DNA from 2 places in the Oceanobacillus sp. NCCP-135 genome. Region 2 is predicted to be linked to the other one. Evidence: a T-box and tRNA genes for the amino acid it is inferred to sense, from the RefSeq annotation. Region 2 holds a T-box; the other holds one or more tRNA genes.
What was found. The T-box of region 2 lies ahead of serS (serine--tRNA ligase). A T-box ahead of a tRNA ligase gene usually reads a tRNA of that ligase, here a tRNA-Ser.
Positions count from the first base shown of each region.

Region 1 (10,329 bases), on a different contig from region 2:
AAAAGATAATTCTCTGCCGAACTTAAAAAGAAGTTCAAGAGGATTATCTTTTTTTATTTATAAGAATGAGTTTTGGACATATAGGGTAGTTAATAATAGAGAGTATAGTTAGCTATGTAAATTTTATGTAAATTATCTCTAAAATCCTTTACAAATGATTAATAATCATTTAATAATGGTAAAGGTATGTGACACGTTTCAACATGAATGAAGGGATGGTAGTAGCATTGGATATCGATATACAGACACTTCTTTTTGAGTTTATCGGCGGTCTGGGTATTTTCCTGTTAGGAATAAAATATATGGGAGAAGGACTTCAGAAATCAGCTGGTGACCGTTTACGTGACATTCTTGATAAATTTACCAGTAATCCCTTTTTAGGTGTTTTGGCTGGGATAATCGTTACGATTTTATTACAAACAAGTACTGGTACAACTGTATTGACAATTGGTCTTGTTAATGCGGGGTTTATGACACTCAGACAAGCTATCGGAGTTATTATGGGTGCAAATATTGGTACAACTGTTACAGCATTTATAATAGGTATAGATATTGGAGCATATGCACTACCTATCGTTGCTCTCGGATGTTTCTTGTTATTTTTCTTTAAAAATCCAAAAGTTAATAATATTGGACAAACTGTATTTGGATTTGGTGCATTATTTTTTGGATTGGAATTAATGGGTGGAGGATTGAAACCACTACGCAGCTTGGAAGCTTTTCAGGACTTAACAATTGAGATGAGTTCAAACCCATTACTTGGAGTGGTGATAGGTACAGTATTTACGGTAATTGTACAGAGCTCGAGTGCTACAATTGGTATCTTGCAGACATTATTTGCAGAAGGAACAGTAGAATTAAAAGCTGCACTTCCAGTACTATTTGGTGATAATATTGGCACAACGATAACAGCTATTTTAGCATCTCTAGGTGCAAGCGTAGCAGCTAAAAGAGCAGCTCTTACTCATGTTGTATTTAACATTGTAGGTACGACTTTTATTATACTATTACTGATACCATTTACACATTATGTTCTATACCTACAAAGTCAGTTAAATTTAAATCCGGAAATGACTATTGCTTTTGCGCACGGTAGCTTCAACGTTGTGAATACGATTATACAATTTCCATTCATTGGTGCCCTAGCATGGTTGGTTACAAAACTAATTCCTGGTAAGGATGTTATCGTAGAATATAAACCACAGCATTTAGATCCAATATTCATTCAGCAATCCTCTACCTTGGCTTTGGACCAGGCAAAAGCGGAAGTTATTAGAATGGGTGATTATGCAACACAGGGGCTTGAAGAGACAAATCTTTATTTAACCACACATAATCAAAAGCATTCTGAAATGGCAATGCAAATTGAAGGTGCCTTAAATAACCTTGATCGTGAAATAACGGAATACCTTATCAATGTATCTGCAGGTTCACTATCGGAATTAGAGAGTGCCAAGCATACAGAATTAATGGATACTGTACGCGACATCGAACGTATTGGAGATCATTTTGAAAATATTATTGAACTTAATGATTATAAAATTTCTAATAAAGTTCATTTGACTGAACAAGCACAGCAAGATCTTAATGATATGTTTGAATTAACTATTTTAACGGTTAAGCAAGCTATAAAAGCTCTGGAGAATACGGATAGGGAAGAAGCGCTTGCCGTCGTACAAAAAGAAGATCAAATCGATAAAATGGAACGTACTTATCGCAAAAAACATATTATCCGCATGAACGAAGGTCTTTGCAGTGGTTCTGCAGGTATAGTATTTGTTGATATTATTAGTAACCTTGAACGGATAGGAGATCATGCTGTAAATATTGCTGAAGAAGTTTTAGGTGAATAAATAAACAAAGAGAAGGGGTCTTCTCCCTTCTCTTTGTTTATTATTTTACATGTTTATACAAATTTTTAATAAAAGTATTGAAATCTAATTTTTAAAATGCTATTATATATATTGTCGCTTTAAGACCTTACATATCACATGTTTTGAAACGAAAAAAAGATATTGACAGATCTTGTCGAACATGGTAAATTATATTTCGTCGCTGTTATTTTAAATGAAAATAAAACATGATAGATCATTCTAATTTAAATAATAGATATTTGTAGATTATTCCACAGTAGCTCAGTGGTAGAGCTATCGGCTGTTAACCGATCGGTCGTAGGTTCGAATCCTACCTGTGGAGCCAATATGGCGGTGTAGCTCAGCTGGCGAGAGCGTACGGTTCATACCCGTGAGGTCGGGGGTTCGATCCCCTCCGCCGCTACCAAAAAATAATATTACGGCGGTCGTGGCGAAGTGGTTAACGCACCGGATTGTGGCTCCGGCATACGTGGGTTCGATCCCCACCGGTCGCCCCATAAAGCTAAATAAAATGAAGGACCCTTAGCTCAGTTGGTTAGAGCTATCGGCTCATAACCGATCGGTCGCAGGTTCGAATCCTGCAGGGTCCACCATAAATAATCATTAAACTTCTCGGAGGTATACCCAAGTCCGGCTGAAGGGATCGGTCTTGAAAACCGACAGGCGGGTCAAACCGCGCGGGGGTTCGAATCCCTCTACCTCCTCCATACATATACAGAAGTCAGAATCAAAATTGGGTTTGGCAAACTCAGTCAGCTGGAAGAGCCACAAATTTTCTCGATTAACATTCATGTGCAGGCTTGCGAGGATTGTATCACCACTGAATAAACTTGCAACACGACGAGCACAAAACATCTTTGAATTAACATCGAAGTTATTTAAGATGCGAGAACAGAATTTAATACTAATTTAAGGCTCGGTAGCTCAGTCGGTAGAGCAAGGGACTGAAAATCCCTGTGTCGGCGGTTCGATTCCGTCCCGAGCCACCACTATTTACTAATAACAAGCGGTTAGCTTGTTTTTTTTATATTCTGCTTAGAAAGTAGCTTTCTTTAAAAAGTAAGAATGGAATAATACGTATATCGTATTATTTAGCTTTTGTATAAGTGCATATGATTTGCAAGCGGGGTAAAGCTCTGCTAACCTTATATTTAAAGGGTGAATATTCAGGTCCCTTTTAATAATAATATTATTAGAGGAGGAATTTTAGTTATGGCAAAATTTGAATTACCAGAATTACCATATGCATACGATGCGCTAGAACCAACAATCGATAAAGAAACGATGAACATTCACCATACGAAGCATCATAACACGTATGTTACTAAATTGAATGGTGCTTTGGAAGGACATGCAGATCTTCAAGTAAAATCGATTGAAGATTTAATCAGTAATTTAGATGCAGTTCCAGAAAGCGCTCGTACAGCAGTACGTAACAATGGTGGTGGACATGCTAACCACAGTCTTTTTTGGAAAGTAATGTCACCAAATGGTGGTGGAGAACCATCCGGGGAATTAGCTGATAAAATTAATGCGAAATTTGGTAGCTTTGAAAAATTTAAAGAAGAATTTCAAAATGCAGCAGCAGCTCGTTTTGGATCCGGTTGGGCATGGCTTGTATCCAACAATGGCGAGCTTGAGGTAACAAGCACACCAAACCAGGACAGCCCATTAATGGAAGGTAAATCACCCATTCTTGGTCTTGACGTTTGGGAGCATGCTTATTACCTGAAATATCAAAATAAACGTCCTGATTACGCTTCAGCATTCTGGAACGTAGTAAACTGGGATGAAGTTACAAAAAACTATAATGCAGCAAAATAAAATCGATCATAACACACACTGATAAAATTCAGTGTGTGTTTTTTCATGCCGCATTTTTGTATATCTGATACTCAAATGTTCACACTATAAATGACACAAAAGGAGTATTTGTATATGAGAAAAAGTTTGCGGTATTTTCATGAACAGATAGATGTTAGTCGGGATTTATTATTTTTATTAGTAATCGGAGGTCTCTATTCATTAGGGATTTTTTTATCTAATACATTTGTAAATATTTATTTATGGAAGCAGTCCGGTGACTATATTACAATTGCGATGTACAATTTGGCAGTATGCTTATTTCAGCCAATTACCTTTATCATAGCAGGTAAACTTGCAAAAAAAATAGACCGGGTAATTGTGTTAAGACTAGGGGTAATTTTTTTATCTCTATTTTTTTTAAGTGTGTTAATTATTGGAGATAAATCATCTACTTATAATTTCATGTTGGGCAGTCTACTAGGTATTGGATACGGATTTTACTGGCTTGCATTTAATGTATTGACATTTGAGATTACTGAACCGGAAACAAGAGATTTCTTTAATGGGTTTTTAGGTGTATTGCAGTCGTTTGGCGGAATGATTGGTCCATTATTGGCTGGTATCTTAATAGCTAAAATGGAAGCAAATATAGGCTATACAACCATTTTTACGATATCTTTTATCTTGTTTATCAGCGCTGTTGTATTCAGTTTCTTTTTAAAACGACGGCAGGCAGAAGGGGATTTTTATTTTAAAAGAATACTTGAGGAAAGACAGCATAATAAAAACTGGGGCAGAATATTATATGCACATGTTTTTCAAGGTCTGAGAGAAGGAATATTTTTATTTGTAATATCTATATGGGTCTTTCTCGTAACTAAAAGCGAATTTGCTTTAGGCATGTTTAATGTATTTTTATCTGGACTTTCAATCGTCTTTTATTTTATAGCTACAAAATTTATTAAACCGCCATTAAGAAAAAAGGCTATATTGCTTGGGGGATTAATTCTCTTTTTCTCCATCTTTATCATTTTATTCAATATAAGTTACATGCTGCTGATGATCTATGCAGTTGTTATTGGGATTGCATATCCAATTATAAGTGTACCTTATGTTTCTATGACTTATGATGTCATTGGAAAAGCGTGGAAGGCAAAGGATATGCGTGTGGAATATATTGTGGTGCGGGAGTTGTTTGTTAATATAGGACGAGTAATTTCCATACTTGTTTTTCTATTAGCAGTTTCTGTCGTTAATCCAGAAAAAATAATTCCTGTTTTATTAGTTGTATTTGGTTCTGGTCATCTATTCATTTACTTTTGTATAAGAAATGTTCATCTTGGAACCCAGCCGAAAAAAGAAGTTTTGATCAAAGAACAGATACCAGATGAAAAAAATAGGTAAACCCCTTAGAATCTTATTAAATACATGCTATAATAGTAATGATATAAAGAAAATGTATTCAATGGGGGAGAAAAGATGAAAAAAAAGAAACAAAAAAAAGCACAGCTTCCCTTCCGCTTAAATATTTTATTTTTTGTTGTATTTTTATTATTTTCTGTTCTAATTCTTCAGTTGGGGGTTGTACAGATTTTAAATGGGGAAGACTTTCAAAAAGAAATTGACCGGACAATTCAGGATACAACTAAGATCCCTGTTCCAAGAGGAAAAATATATGATCGAAATCATAATGTCATTGTCGATAATAAACCATTATATTCGATTACGTATACACCAGCAAAAGGAACTCAGGCAAAAGATAGATTGGATGTAGCTAAAGATTTAGCTAAGTATATTTCCATGGATAGCGAAGAGTACTTAGACGGTATAACTGATCGAAACAGAAGAGAGTACTGGTATCTGGAAAATAAAGAGGAAGCAGTTGATAGATTATCCGATGAAGCAAAAGAAAAACTGGATAATGCGAAAGAGTATGATGAAACATTAAAGCTAATAACGGATGAGGAAATTGAAAATTTTTCAAAAGAGGAATTAGAAATAATAGCAATTAAAAAGGAATTGGACAAAGCATACTCACTAACACCACAGATTGTAAAAAATAAAGATGTAACATCACAAGAGTATGCAAGGGTTGCTGAACATCTTGATGAATTGCCTGGTATTAATGCAACTACAGATTGGGATAGGGAACATCCATATGGAGATACTTTCAAAAACCTGCTCGGTTCCATATCGACACAAGAAGAGGGGATTCCTGCCGAAAAGCTAGAATATTACTTAACAAGGGGATATAGTCGGAATGATCGGGTTGGGAAAAGCGGTTTAGAAGACCAATATGAAGAAGTATTACGAGGAAGAAAAGAGCAAATTCAATATACTACTGATAAAAGTGGGAAAGTGATCGATGCAAAAACGGTCGTACAAGGTCAACGCGGGAAAGATTTAGTTCTGACACTTGATATGGAATTCCAAAAGGAAGTTGATAAAATTGTAAGAGAGGAATTGCAAACAGCTCTTACCAAGTATTCAAATCCTGAACTGGAAGATGCACTTGCCGTAGTGATTGATCCTCAAACGGGTGAATTATTGGCGGTATCAGGACAGCATTATAATAGGGAAAAAAACGAATATGAAAATGCAGCATATAGAACTTTATATGACGCACACCTCGCTGGATCGGTTGTAAAAGGTGCAACAGTACTTGCAGGATATGAATCAGGTGTGATCGTCCCAGGACAGACTTTTTATGATAGACCATTGAGAATCAAAGGTTCAGACCCAAAAGGATCCTGGAGGAACCTGGGAACTGTAAACGATCTGGATGCCTTAAGGATGTCCTCAAACGTATACATGTTTTATATTGCTATGCGAATGGGAGGGCAATATAACTTTCAGCAAAATGATCCTTTAGTATTCACAGAAGATAACTATTTTCAGGAAATGCGTAATTATTTCAGACAATTTGGACTTGGTATTAAAACAGGAATAGATTTCCCATACGAAGCAACTGGCGTCGTTGGCGAATTGCGGGCTGGAAAGTTTCTCGACAATGCAATAGGTCAGTATGACACATTTACAACAATGCAAGTAGCGCAATATACGGCTACGATTGCAAATGATGGATACCGTGTTCGTCCACATTTTTTAAAGGAAATCAGGGAACCGAGTAATTCTGAGAAGGCTTTAGGTCCTGTTCGTGAAAGTATAAATACAGAAGTATTGAATCGAATCCAAATGAGTGATAGCAATATAGCAAGAGTTCAAGAAGGGTTCCGCCGGGCTTTTCAAACACCTGGTGGTACTGGTTACAGATACTTTGCAGATAAGGAATATAACCCGGCAGGTAAAACAGGTACAGCAGAACATGAATTTTTTAGAGATGGAATTCAAATAGATACGGAAAATCTTTCGCTCATAGGGTATGCTCCCTTTGATGAACCGGAGATTGCGTTTGCTGTAATTGTTCCCAAGCTGGGTAATCAATCACAGCAGCATCCGATCAACCATGCGATTGGTGAAAGGATTCTGGATACGTATTTCGATATGAAAGAAGTCAGAGATGAAGAGGAAAAAGATGATAACGAGGAATGATATGAATCCCCTGAAGGATATAAGGGGATTTTTTATAGGCAATTATTTACATGAATTTTACAATCGGTTAATAGGTGATTAACATGATTCCACTATGATTAATATAAACAAACATATTATATTATGATAATAAGAAGACTGAGGTGGGAAAATGACGACACGTAACCAATTTCAAAATGAAATGGAAGAAATTAATGAAGATATTATTGCACTTGCAAACTTATCAGGTAAAGCTTTAAGTGAATCAATTGAAGCACTCTACAGCCAGGATATTGAATTAGCAAATCGAATTATCGCAAAAGACAAAGATATAGACAGAATAGAAATGGAGATTAATGATAAAACAATTCTACTTATAGCAAAACAGCAGCCTGTTGCAACAGATTTACGCAGACTTATTATTGCAGTAAGAATTACTACAGATATAGAACGGATGGCTGACAATGCAAAAAACATTGCAAAATCAACGATCCATTTAGGAAAGAACGATAAATCTCTTATTCCAGAGGGACTTAAAACAATGCATGATCTTTGCATGGAGATGTTACAGACAGCCACGAATGCTTTTAAATATGAGGACATCACGATTGCAAGAAAACTATCTCAGATGGATGATAAAGTGGATAAACTATATAAGCTTATTATTAGTGAAATGCTCGGAGAAACGGCAACCAATCCTGATAAAATTCAATACGTTATGCAAATAGCTTTTTCAGCAAGATATCTTGAACGATTTGCAGATCATATAACAAACATTGGAGAAAGTATTTTGTTTTTAGTAAAAGGAGAAAACTATAATTTAAATTAAAAAGCTATATGGCAGCATGATTCATTGCTGCCATATAGCTTATTTTGTTATTGCTTCAGCTAGTTCATAGAAACTCATCTCATTTGATAATTGATATTCGCCAATTTGTATTTTTAAACTGTAGTCCTGATCGTCAAGATACTTATTGAATTCATTGGAATCCTCAATAATTTGCTTATCTTCCAATACGGAGCTAATAGCAGTAGAAGTCATTCCAGATTCGATGGTTAACGTGTATGTGATAACATCATTTTCTTCAGCAGTATCTTCTTTGGAGGCATCTTCATCTGTAGAAGTATCCTTTTCTGAAGTATTATCTTCATTAGCTACTTCATCTTCTTCATCAGCAGCTGTATTTTCCTCTTCTGTGTTATTATCATTGTTAACTGATAATGAAATATACTCCTCTTCAGTTATAACCCGATACCCCTCTTTTTCAACTAAAGGGATCATGTCCTCAACCGTTTTTCCCTCGGCCTCTGGTTTATCAACTAAGTAAAAAGTGACCAGCAAGATTACCCCTGCTGTAAGCAGACCAATTGCGAATGAGCGTACTGGTTTTTTCATATTCTTCTCCTTTTCGTGATAAGTTTCCTGTCAGGTTCTTAGTTCTCTTTTGAATTCAGATCCTGAGGGAGTAATTCTTCTTCCAATATTTTAATTTTTTTCTTCATTTGATAGGTATCCTGCATTGTTGTTATGGATAATTGTTCTAATTGACTTTCCAATTCTTCAAACTTATCATTCATAAAATAGGATAATACAAATAAGACAATCGCAACAGCAATGATGGAAAATATTACAAAAATCAATCTGATTCCCTCCAATTCATGTTCACTCTTAGTTATAACATAGAATGGGACAGGAGAAAAGATAAATTTTTTCCATTAGATTCTTGCTAGTTCTTTAAAAATCTGCTATTATAATTGAGTCTGAAATGAAATGATAGATCTCTATAGTGTAAGTTTTTAAAAGTTTGGAGGGAAAACCATGCGCGTTAACATCACTTTAGCTTGTACTGAAACAGGAGAACGTAATTACATTACTACAAAAAACAAACGTACAAATCCTGAGCGTATTGAGCTTATGAAATATTGTCCACGTCTTAAAAAACACACATTACATCGTGAAACAAAATAATTGAAATTAACGAAACTCTTATCATCCTTGATAAGAGTTTTATTTTTTGTTTTATCAAAATTTGCGTTATACTTTTAATAATAGTGGGATTTTTGGTTAAAGGGGGAAATGGATTGGATAAACAGCAATTACGTAAATCTACAATTAAGATTCTGAAAAACTTTTCGGAAACTGAAAAACAACATATTGAACAACAATTAACGAGAAACCTCTTAACATCTAAATTATGGATAAATGCCGAAATTATTGGAATTACGATTGCCAGGGGCTTTGAATGGGATACAAAAGCAATTATAGAAGCAGCCTGGGAGCAAAATAAAACGATAGCAGTTCCAAAATGTGATCCGAAAGAAAGAAGGCTTACACTTTACCAATTAGAATCCTATGATCAATTGGAAGTTGTTTACCATAATTTATTGGAACCAAAACCCGCTGAATCAAAAGTCGTTGATAAAGCAATCATTGAATTATTGGTTGTTCCAGGGGTATTATTTGATAAGAGCGGATATCGCATTGGTTTTGGTGGTGGTTATTATGACCGATTTTTACAGGATTATCCTAATAAAACAGTTTCACTACTCCATTCTAGTCAACTAGTGGATTACGTGCCAGCACAATCATTTGACATCCCTGTTCAACATCTTATTACGGAAAAGGAAACATGTTGGAATCTAAAATAGGGGGGTGCTTTTGATGGTGCAAAATAGATATTCTCGGCAAATATTATTTACCCCGATTAATAAAGCAGGGCAGAATAAACTAATGAAAAGCTCTGTACTGGTTGTGGGTGCAGGTGCTTTAGGAACAGTGATTTGTAATCATTTAGTTCGCTCCGGTATTGGAAAGCTTCGGATCATAGACCGTGATTATGTAGAATTAAGTAATCTGCAAAGACAAATGCTCTTTGATGAAGATGATGTTAAAAATGTACTGCCAAAAGCTATTGCGGCTAAGAATAAACTGAAAAAAATTAATAGTACTATTACCATTGAAGCTATTATAGGGAATGCTACATATGATAATATAGAAGAGTTGGTTGACGGTGTTGACGTCGTGTTGGATGGGACAGATAATTTTGCTACCCGTTACTTATTAAATGATATCTGTTTTAAAAAAAATATAGCTTATTCCTATGGCGGTGTCGTTAGT
Region 1 is NZ_BAAKSZ010000008.1:105,775-116,103, forward strand. It holds gene AC6HVZ_RS07980 (Na/Pi cotransporter family protein) at 204-1,853, shown strand; tRNA gene AC6HVZ_RS07985 (tRNA-Asn) at 2,125-2,199, shown strand; tRNA gene AC6HVZ_RS07990 (tRNA-Met) at 2,204-2,280, shown strand; tRNA gene AC6HVZ_RS07995 (tRNA-His) at 2,296-2,371, shown strand; tRNA gene AC6HVZ_RS08000 (tRNA-Ile) at 2,391-2,467, shown strand; tRNA gene AC6HVZ_RS08005 (tRNA-Ser) at 2,489-2,581, shown strand; tRNA gene AC6HVZ_RS08010 (tRNA-Phe) at 2,788-2,863, shown strand; gene AC6HVZ_RS08015 (superoxide dismutase) at 3,087-3,698, shown strand; gene AC6HVZ_RS08020 (MFS transporter) at 3,813-5,084, shown strand; gene AC6HVZ_RS08025 (peptidoglycan D,D-transpeptidase FtsI family protein) at 5,160-7,232, shown strand; gene phoU (phosphate signaling complex protein PhoU) at 7,384-8,040, shown strand; gene AC6HVZ_RS08035 (hypothetical protein) at 8,080-8,607, opposite strand; gene AC6HVZ_RS08040 (hypothetical protein) at 8,646-8,852, opposite strand; gene rpmG (50S ribosomal protein L33) at 9,031-9,180, shown strand; gene AC6HVZ_RS08050 (5-formyltetrahydrofolate cyclo-ligase) at 9,294-9,860, shown strand; gene AC6HVZ_RS08055 (ThiF family adenylyltransferase) at 9,874-10,329, shown strand, end outside.
Region 1: it has a tRNA-Ser gene. The T-box ahead of serS (serine--tRNA ligase) is inferred to sense a tRNA for this amino acid. The anticodon was not compared.

Region 2 (10,329 bases):
TGATGGAACGCTTTCAATTATCTGAAAAGCAAGCACAGGCGATTCTGGATATGCGCCTACAGCGTTTGACAGGCTTAGAACGAGAGAAAATTGAAAATGAATATAATGAGCTATTAAAGCTAATTGATGAATTAAAGGCAATTCTGGCGGATGAAGAAAAAGTACTGGAAATCATTCGTGAAGAACTTACGGAAATTAAAGAGCGCTTTAATGATCCACGACGTACAGAAATTGTACTTGGAGGTACTGACTTTTTCGAGGATGAGGATTTGATTCCAGTAGAAAATATTGTCATTACTCTGACCCACCAAGGGTATATTAAACGATTGCCATCCTCCACATACCGTACACAAAAACGCGGTGGACGAGGTATCCAGGGAATGGGTACAAATGAAGATGACTTTGTGGAACATTTAGTATCCACTTCGACACATGATACCGTGCTTTTCTTTACAAATAAAGGGAAAGTGTATAAAGCGAAGGGATATGAGATTCCTGAATTCAACCGTACAGCCAAAGGAATTCCAATAATTAATCTGCTGCAAGTGGAAAAAGGTGAATGGGTAAATGCAGTTATTTCTGTAAGTGAATACAGAGAGGATGCATATTTATTCTTTACAACAAGAAACGGAATATCCAAGCGAACATCGTTGTCGCAGTTTGCGAATATCCGTAAAGGTGGATTAATTGCTGTTGGCCTTCGAGATGAGGATGAGCTTATTTCAGTACGAAAAACAGATGGTATGAAAGACATGATGATTGCTACTAAAAATGGTTATCTCATTCGATTTGAGGAAACCCAAATCAGATCAATGGGAAGAACCGCTGCGGGAGTAAAAGGGATTTCATTACGCGGTGAAGATGAAGTTGTTTCGATGGAAATTTTAGAAGCAGATTCCAAGATCCTCCATGTTACAAATAAAGGCTATGGAAAACAAACACCAGAAGCAGAATACCGAATGACTAACCGTGGTGGTAAAGGTATTTTTACCTGTAAATTATCGGATAAAACCGGTAACGTCGTTGCAGTCAAACCTGTATCTGGTACGGAGGATTTAATGCTGATCACAGTAGCAGGGGTATTGATTCGCATTCCGGTAAAAGACATTTCAGAAACCGGCCGTAATACGATGGGGGTACGTCTCATTCGTCTGCAGGACGGGGAAGAGGTCGCAACCGTTGCGAAAGTTGATCAGGATGAAGAAGAGGAAAAAGGTATCGAGGAATCTGTCAAAGACGTAGAAACAGATCAATTAAAAGAAAATGTGGAAGATGAAACAAGTGAAGAATAAGAAATGAAAAGATAAGGTGGCTTAAATAACAGTCACCTTATTTACTAACGATATTAGTTAGGGGGGATTATATGCGGGTAGCTTTATCACAGCTTGTTCCGGGATGTGTATTACTAAGTGATGTAAGAGGGAAAACAAACAGGGCAATCATTCCTAACAATACTGTTTTAACAGAAGAACATATACTCTTTTTGCAAAAGTTTTTAGTAGAGTCAGTAGATGTATCAACGAAGCTGGCTAAAGGCGAACTTTTCGAACCGAAACCCATTGAAAAAACAAAAATAGAACAGGAATCGATTAAACAGAAAAAAAAGAAAAGCTCTGGTGTATTATTTATCGATCATTATCAAGAAGTTGTAATTGCACATGAAAAGAAATTTGAAAAGTGGCAAAGTGGTGTGGCAATAAATATGCCAAATGTAAGGAAGCTACTAATTCCGCTTTTGGAGCGAATAAATGAAATTGGTTCTACACTATTTACACTACACTATCATGTAACAAAGGAAAAATACTTTTTCCATCATGGTGTTGCTGTTGCTATTCTTAGTGCATACATAGGAAAACAAATGGGGTATTTGAAAGGTGAATGGCTTCAGCTTGGACTGGCTGGGTTTTTAAGTGATAGTGGGATGGCGAAAATTAACCCTGTAATCATTGGAAAAAGCGATTCCTTAACTTTTAGAGAACAGGAAGAGATAAAGAAGCACCCAACCTATTCCTATCGTCTCGTTGAAAATATTCCAACTGTAACACAAGCTGTCAAACTAGCTGTTCTGCAGCATCATGAACGTATCGACGGAAGCGGCTATCCACTTGGGCTTTCAGAGAAAAAAATTCATATGTATGCACGGATTGTAGCCGTATGTGATATGTATCATGCCATGACGAGTGAACGTTTGTATAAAGAAAAGCAATCCCCTTTTAAGGTAATCGAAGAACTGGATAAAGCACAATTTTCTAAGCTAGATCCAATGGTTGTAAAAGTGTTTATTAATAATTTGGCTAATTTCTCGATTGGCACAAAAGTTAAACTGTCAAATAATCAACTTGGAGAAATTGTATTTATTGATGTTAAAAAGCCAACAAGACCAATGGTTCGACTGGAGGATAGTGGTGAAATTATTTCCCTGCAAAACAATTCCCTCTTCCATATTGAGGAAGTTATTGGGAGCTAGCATTTAGTTTGTTCTTTTTACCGGCAGTAAAGCACGTTATCGATATTTCTTTTGAGCATAAGTGCATAAATAATACTTTAGTGCAAATTCAGGTACAAACGAAAATTACTTCCCTACTGAATCAAAGTCTAGCTCAAAAGGCATGCACTCCTTGGTATATGAGTTCTAAGAATGCAATGTACGCTATTAAGTATCCCTTTTAGTACGTAACGGCTTTAACGAATACCACTTTTGCTAATACTGATGGTACAATTTGTCCCCAAGCATTAAAGGTACTTTTTCAGCTGTCAGCTGCAAAAAATGTCGGATAAATGGATAATCCAGATCAGATTTCGTAACTAATAAGTCTCCCCACCATTCTGTTTCATAGCGGCAGAGCATACTTAAATTATATAAAAGTAAATAGTGTACCATCACTTCGGAAATGGGTATAAAGTGATTCCTGTTTTTTGGGAAATAAATTTTCCCCCTGGCCTGATGAAAGAAAAAGGGGCCATTTGTGTTCGTTAGCGGATGAGTTAATTCCATTCGAATCATTGTTTCATCTGTATCAGTGTATTTAATCGCTGGAAGATAGTCTTGAACACGTTGGATAAACGCTTTAGCTGTTAAATGGTAGCCATCTAAAAGCAGCGTAGAAAATTCTAACAGAGAAGAATCGACTACCCCCACTTCAAGTAGCTTTTCCTGGTTATTCAATTTAAACAGGATATCCATTTCAGGTATTACCGCAAATAGATCTTCCATTTTTATCTTTTCGAAGGGAAATTTATTTTTGGAAAATAAATGTTCCAAAGCGTAGGGAAATAATCCATTATGTTGTATCTTAACCTCATCTTTTAAAAATGTATATTGTTTCTTCTTCCTTTTTCGTGTTGTGGCACCATGCGCCAAAAGACTCGTCGATTCTGGATAGTCCGGACGTTTTGTTAATAAACAGGCTTTTAGTAAATGCACCATCCCATAGAAAAATAAAACAGGCTGTACGGTCATATCAAGTTTTCGCCCGACCTCATAAAACTTATTTCCATGGTCAAGATAATACATAAAAGCATTGCAGTTCTCATAGCTTTTTGCTTCTGCATTATTATTTTCTATTTTTTTATAACAATGCAGCAAGTACTGTTGTGCAGTTTGCTGGGAGTTTAAATATGTATAAAATGCATCCATATTCTTCATAAAGACAGCCTCATAACTATTAAAATATTTTGAATCTATTTATTTTTGTTTTTCCAATAATCTGTAGTTGAAAAAGGGCTATTGTTGGCGTATTGTATATGAAAATAGAATTACTTGTATAGTTTAAACGAAGCATACACAAAGCATACATGGAAATAGAAAAAGTAAAGCGGGCTTGATGAAGCAACGAAGGATATAGCCGAGTGTCCGATGCGCAAGTGGTCTTGGTGCTCGCCTCGCAGTATGATTACCTATGACGGTAGCCGCTAGCCCATGCATAACTAGATAAAGATAAGGAAAGCGGGTTTGCTCAAGCGACGGGGAGATAGGTTAAGGAAAAGTGACTGTCCAATCTGGAAACAGTAAAAAAAATAAGAGGAGGACTATTAATGAGAGAAGATAAGTTTGCCAAGGAAGGATTAACGTTTGATGATGTATTGTTAATGCCAGCTAAATCAGATGTATTGCCAAAGGATGTTCAAATTAGTACAGATCTATCAGCAAATCTAAAATTGAATTCACCTTTTATTAGTGCTGGTATGGATACTGTGACAGAAGCAGAAATGGCAATTGCAATGGCTCGTCAAGGCGGGTTAGGGATTATTCACAAAAACATGTCCATTGAGGATCAAACAGAACAGGTAGACCGTGTAAAACGCTCAGAAAGTGGGGTTATTACCAATCCATTTTTCCTAACACCAGATCATCAAGTATATGATGCAGAACATTTAATGAGCAAATTCCGTATTTCAGGTGTTCCTATCGTTAATACGATTGAAGAACAAAAATTAGTAGGTATTCTGACAAATCGTGATTTACGTTTTATTCAAGATTATTCCATTATGATCTCAGAAGTGATGACAAGTGAAAACCTTGTAACTGCCCCAGTAGGAACGACCTTAGTAGAGGCAGAAAAACTCCTACAAAAACATAAAATTGAGAAATTACCACTTATCGATGACAACTCTATTTTAAAAGGATTAATTACGATCAAAGATATTGAAAAAGTAATTGAATTTCCAAATGCAGCCAAAGATTCTCAAGGTAGATTACTTGTAGGTGCGTCAGTGGGAGTAACTGGTGATGCGATGAACCGGATTGAAAAATTAGTAGATGCCGGTGTGGATGTAATTGTTATTGATACTGCACACGGTCACTCTAAAGGTGTACTTGATCAAGTAAAAGCAATACGAAAAGCATATCCGGATTTAGATATTATTGCTGGAAATGTTGCAACAGCAGAAGCAACAAAGGCGTTAATCGAAGCTGGTACCTCTATTGTGAAAGTAGGAATTGGTCCAGGCTCGATTTGTACTACTCGAGTAGTTGCTGGAATTGGTGTTCCGCAAATAACAGCAGTTCATGATTGCGCAGTTGCCGCAAGTGAATATGGCGTTCCAATTATTGCGGATGGTGGAATAAAATACTCCGGTGATATTGTGAAGGCATTGGCTGCAGGTGCACATGTTGTCATGCTAGGAAGTATGTTTGCAGGGGTAAAAGAAAGTCCTGGGGAAACGGAAATTTTTCAGGGAAGACAATATAAAGTATACCGTGGTATGGGATCGGTTGGAGCTATGAAAGCAGGCTCAAAAGATCGCTACTTCCAGGATTCCGCAGATGCGAAGAAACTGGTTCCTGAGGGAATTGAAGGAAGAGTGGCATATAAAGGTTCGCTTGCCGATACGGTTTATCAGTTAGTTGGCGGGTTACGAGCAGGTATGGGTTATTGTGGAGCACATACGATAGAAGACTTACGTAACGATGCACAGTTTATTAGAATTACCAATGCTGGATTACGTGAAAGTCATCCACATGATGTACAAATAACAAAAGAAGCACCAAACTATTCTGTACAGTAGACTATAATTATTTTAAAAAAATAGGTGGTATTCCCCATCTATTTTTTTTTATTTCTCTGTGGTAAAATAATATAGATGCATGACGATATGTATTAGATGCAGAACATATACTACTTAAAATCCAAGGTGGAGGTACGAAAAAGTTGAAACTAAGTATAAAGAGAAGTTTTTCACTTTTACTAGTAAGTCTAGTAGTGATGATGTCGATAATTGCACAGCCATTTTCAATACAGGCTGCAGAGTCACTGGATTTAAATGCAGAGTCAGCCATTTTAGTTGATGGAGAAACAGGGAAGGTTTTATATGCAAAAAACCCAGATATTGCCCTACCTCCAGCTAGTATGACTAAGATGATGACTGAATATCTTGTTTTAGAAGCCATTAATTCAGGAGAGATTAGTTGGGATACAACGACTCAAATTAGTGATTATCCTTTCAGTATTTCAGCAAATCCATTATTTTCAGGAATCGGATTAACACAAAATAAGGATTATACTGTTCGTGAGTTATATGAGGCAATGGCAATTTTTTCAGATAATGCGACAACCATTGCTTTAGCTGAGCTGATCGCAGGTTCTGAAGGTGAATTTGTAAAATTAATGAATCAAAAAGCGGAGGAAATAGGTCTCTCTGAATATAAATTTGTCAATACTACTGGTTTGGATAACGAGTCTTTAGGTGATAATCGACCAGAAGGAACAGATCCTAATGGAAGTAACTTGTTATCTGCTAAATCAGCTGCTTTACTTGCCTATCACCTAGTAAATGATTTTCCAGAGGCATTGGAAATTTCCAGCCAAACGGAAGTGGAATTTGAAGGATATACGGTGGAAAATTTAAACTGGATGCTTCCACATGAAGCTACATTCTTACAATCATTCCATTATGAAGGGATGGATGGATTGAAGACCGGAAATACCGATCTTGCAGGTTATACGTTTACAGGGACAGCTGAACGTGATGGAAAACGACTGATTACAGTAGTCATGAAAACTTCAAGCAAAGAGGAACGTTTTCAGGAAACAAAAAAACTTATGGATTATGGTTTTAATAATTTTGAAACACTGGAATTATTCACAGCAGGCTATCAATTAAAGGATGAATCTACTATTCCGGTTGCAAAAGGTAAAGAGGATACGGTTGAAGTCTCTTTAAAAGATGCAATTGTTATGCCAATTAAACCAGAGGATAAGGAAGCATATATTATAAACTATTCCATTGATGAAGATAAATTAAATGCTAATGGGAAGTTAACAGCACCGATTGAACAAGGGGAAAAGATTGGTACTGCTGAACTTGTTTTCGAAGGGGAAAATAATTACGGTTATATTTTCTCTGATAAAAATCAAACAGTTGATTTAATTGCAAATGATACCGTAGAAAAATCAAATTGGTTTATGCTTACATTGGGATCTATTGGTGATTTCTTTGCTAACTTATTTACGACATCCGTAGATTGGATTAAGGGTTTATTTAACTAATATATAATACAAGGGGGAATACGCAATGACAAACACAGGTACAGAACGAGTTAAACGTGGTATGGCAGAAATGCAAAAAGGCGGCGTCATAATGGACGTTGTGAATGCAGAACAGGCAAGAATTGCAGAAGCATCAGGGGCAGTTGCCGTTATGGCATTAGAACGTGTTCCATCCGATATTCGTGCAGCAGGTGGGGTAGCACGTATGGCTGATCCAACCATTACGGAACAGGTATTAAATGCTGTTTCTATCCCCGTTATGGCAAAAGCCCGGATTGGTCATATTGTGGAGGCTCGTGTGCTAGAAGCAATGGGTGTTGATTATATTGATGAAAGTGAAGTTTTGACCCCTGCTGATGACGTATTTCATTTAAATAAATCTGACTATACTGTACCATTTGTTTGTGGCTGCCGTAATTTAGGGGAAGCTGCTCGTCGTATTGGTGAAGGTGCATCAATGCTACGTACAAAAGGCGAGCCGGGTACTGGCAATATTGTGGAGGCGGTTCGCCATATGCGTCAGGTGCAATCTGAAATTCGTAAGCTTTCAGCAATATCTAAAGATGAGGTCATGACATTTGCCAAAGAAATTGGTGCACCATTTGAATTGTTATTGCAAATCCGCGAAGAAGGTCGCTTGCCTGTCGTTAATTTTGCTGCAGGTGGAGTTGCGACACCGAGTGATGCAGCATTAATGATGGAGCTAGGTGCAGATGGCGTATTTGTCGGTTCTGGAATATTTAAATCTGATAATCCTGAGAAGTTTGCCAAAGCAATTGTTGAAGCAACTACACATTATAAGGATTATCAATTAATTGCGGAGCTTTCTAAAGACCTTGGAAAGGCAATGAAAGGGCTTGAAATGAGTACAATTGCAGCAGAAGATCGAATGCAGGATCGCAGCGAGTAGAAAGAAGGAATTCAGATGACTACAATTGGTGTACTGGCATTACAGGGTGCAGTACGTGAACATATTCGCTGTATTGAAGCATGTGGAGCAACTGCACTTGAAATAAAGTCAAAGGACCAGCTTGCTGAAATGGATGGGTTGATTTTACCTGGTGGGGAAAGTACGACAATGCGCCGCTTAATTGACAGTTATGGATTTTTCGAAGCGATTCAGGAATTTGGTAAGCAGGGTAAACCTATATTCGGTACATGTGCTGGTCTGATTTTAATGGCAAATGAAATTGACGGGCAAGAAGCTGCCCATCTTGGATTAATGGACATGAAGGTTGCTCGTAATGCATTTGGAAGACAGGTTGCAAGTTTTGAGGCAGTGCTTGAAATCTCATCTATTGCGGATGATTTTAATGCAGTATTCATCCGTGCACCATATGTAATGGAAGTTGGACCTAAGGTTGAGGTGCTTGCAACATTTGAGGATCGAATTGTTGCAGCCAAACAAGATCATTACTTGTGCACAGCATTTCATCCGGAATTAACAGATGATCTTCGGTTTATTGCATATTTTGTTTCCATTGTGGAAGAATCTTTAAAAACACTTGCTTCTTAAAAAGAAATTGGCTATGATATGGTTAATTAAAGTTCGTTTTAAAAGTATTGACAGGAAATAGTAACAGTAGATCCTTCCCTAGAGAGTCGATGGTTGGTGTAAATCGATGTTGGAATACCGTGAATCCATCCTTGAACTGGTTTGTGGAAATTAGTGTGTAGATGCTAACAGTAAATAAACTCGGCTAAGTACCGTTAACAACTTGAGAGCCGGAAGAGTTTATCTCTTCAATCAGGGTGGCAACGCGGGAAATGATACTCTCGTCCCTATTTTTTAGGGATGGGAGTTTTTTGTGTTTTCTTGGCAGTAAAAAATATATTCATATTACTTTCTGTTTCGAAGGCATTGTCTAAAGCTCTGGTGGATGCTAGGTTTTCTAAAAATAATGGTTCAATCCCATTTTGCGGGGAAGATTGGTTCCGTTGGTTTATTCGGAACCGGTATAATGTGTATTTAAACAAACCATCCTATTATTTTCCCCGTACTTTGTGAAAAATTCAAAATAAAAAGGAGGAAATTATTATGTTAGATATGAAATTTTTACGACATAATTTGGAAGAAGTAAAAGCAAAGCTTGTCCATCGCGGAGAGGATTTATCTGAATTAGAGAAGTTTGGTGAGATTGACGAGAAACGCAGAAAATTAATTACTCAAACAGAGGAATTAAAAGCAAAACGCAATGAAGCAACGAAGCAAATTTCTGTGCTGAAAAGAGAGAAAAAGGATGCGGAGCCGGCAATTAAAGAAATGCGTCAGGTTGGAGATGAAATAGCAGTTCTTGATAAAGAGTTAAAGGAAATTGAAGAAAAACTGCAACATATGATGCTTTCTATCCCAAATATTCCACATGAAAGTGTACCAATTGGTGAGAATGAGGATGATAATGTGGTGGTCCGTAAATGGGGAAATCCCCCAGAATTCAGTTATGAAGCGCAGCCACATTGGGATATTGCCACAGGTCTTGATATTATCGATTTTGAGCGTGCAGCCAAGGTTACTGGCAGTCGTTTTGTTTTTTACAAGGGACTTGGTACAAGGCTTGAACGTGCCTTAATCAGTTTTATGATGGATTTACATGCAGATAAACATGGTTATACAGAAATGATGCCACCACAAATTGTTAATCGTGCAAGCTTGACTGGAACTGGCCAGCTGCCTAAATTTGCCGAGGATGTATTTAAGCTTGAGAACTGGGATTATTTCTTAATTCCAACAGCAGAAGTACCTGTGACGAACTACCACCGTGACGAAATCCTCTCAGCTGAGGATTTGCCTAAGAAATATGCGGCATATAGTGCTAATTTTCGCTCTGAGGCGGGATCTGCAGGACGCGATACCCGGGGATTAATCCGTCAACATCAGTTTAATAAAGTAGAACTTGTTCATTTCACAAAACCAGAGGATTCTTATGAGACACTAGAGATACTCACTGGTCATGCGGAAAAGGTATTGCAATTATTAGGGTTGCCTTATCGTGTCATGAGCATGTGTACGGCTGACTTAGGTTTCACTGCCGCAAAAAAATATGATCTTGAAGTATGGATTCCAAGTCAGGATACTTACCGGGAAATATCTTCTTGCTCTAATTTTGAAGATTTCCAGGCAAGACGTGCTGGAATTCGTTTTAGAAGAGATGCAAAAGCTAAACCGGAATTCGTTCATACATTGAATGGATCCGGCCTTGCAATCGGTCGCACAGTTGCAGCCATATTAGAGAATTATCAACAGGGGGACGGTTCTGTTGTTGTTCCGGAGGTGTTGCGCCCTTATATGGGTGGGAAGGAAGTAATAAAGTAAGTGCTTGAGACAGTGGCTATGGTGGAA
Region 2 is NZ_BAAKSZ010000015.1:8,280-18,608, forward strand. It holds gene gyrA (DNA gyrase subunit A) at 1-1,292, shown strand, start outside; gene AC6HVZ_RS11625 (HD-GYP domain-containing protein) at 1,364-2,467, shown strand; gene AC6HVZ_RS11630 (YaaC family protein) at 2,702-3,646, opposite strand; gene guaB (IMP dehydrogenase) at 4,036-5,508, shown strand; gene AC6HVZ_RS11640 (serine hydrolase) at 5,652-6,989, shown strand; gene pdxS (pyridoxal 5'-phosphate synthase lyase subunit PdxS) at 7,015-7,899, shown strand; gene pdxT (pyridoxal 5'-phosphate synthase glutaminase subunit PdxT) at 7,915-8,505, shown strand; T-box leader at 8,544-8,776, shown strand; gene serS (serine--tRNA ligase) at 9,028-10,302, shown strand.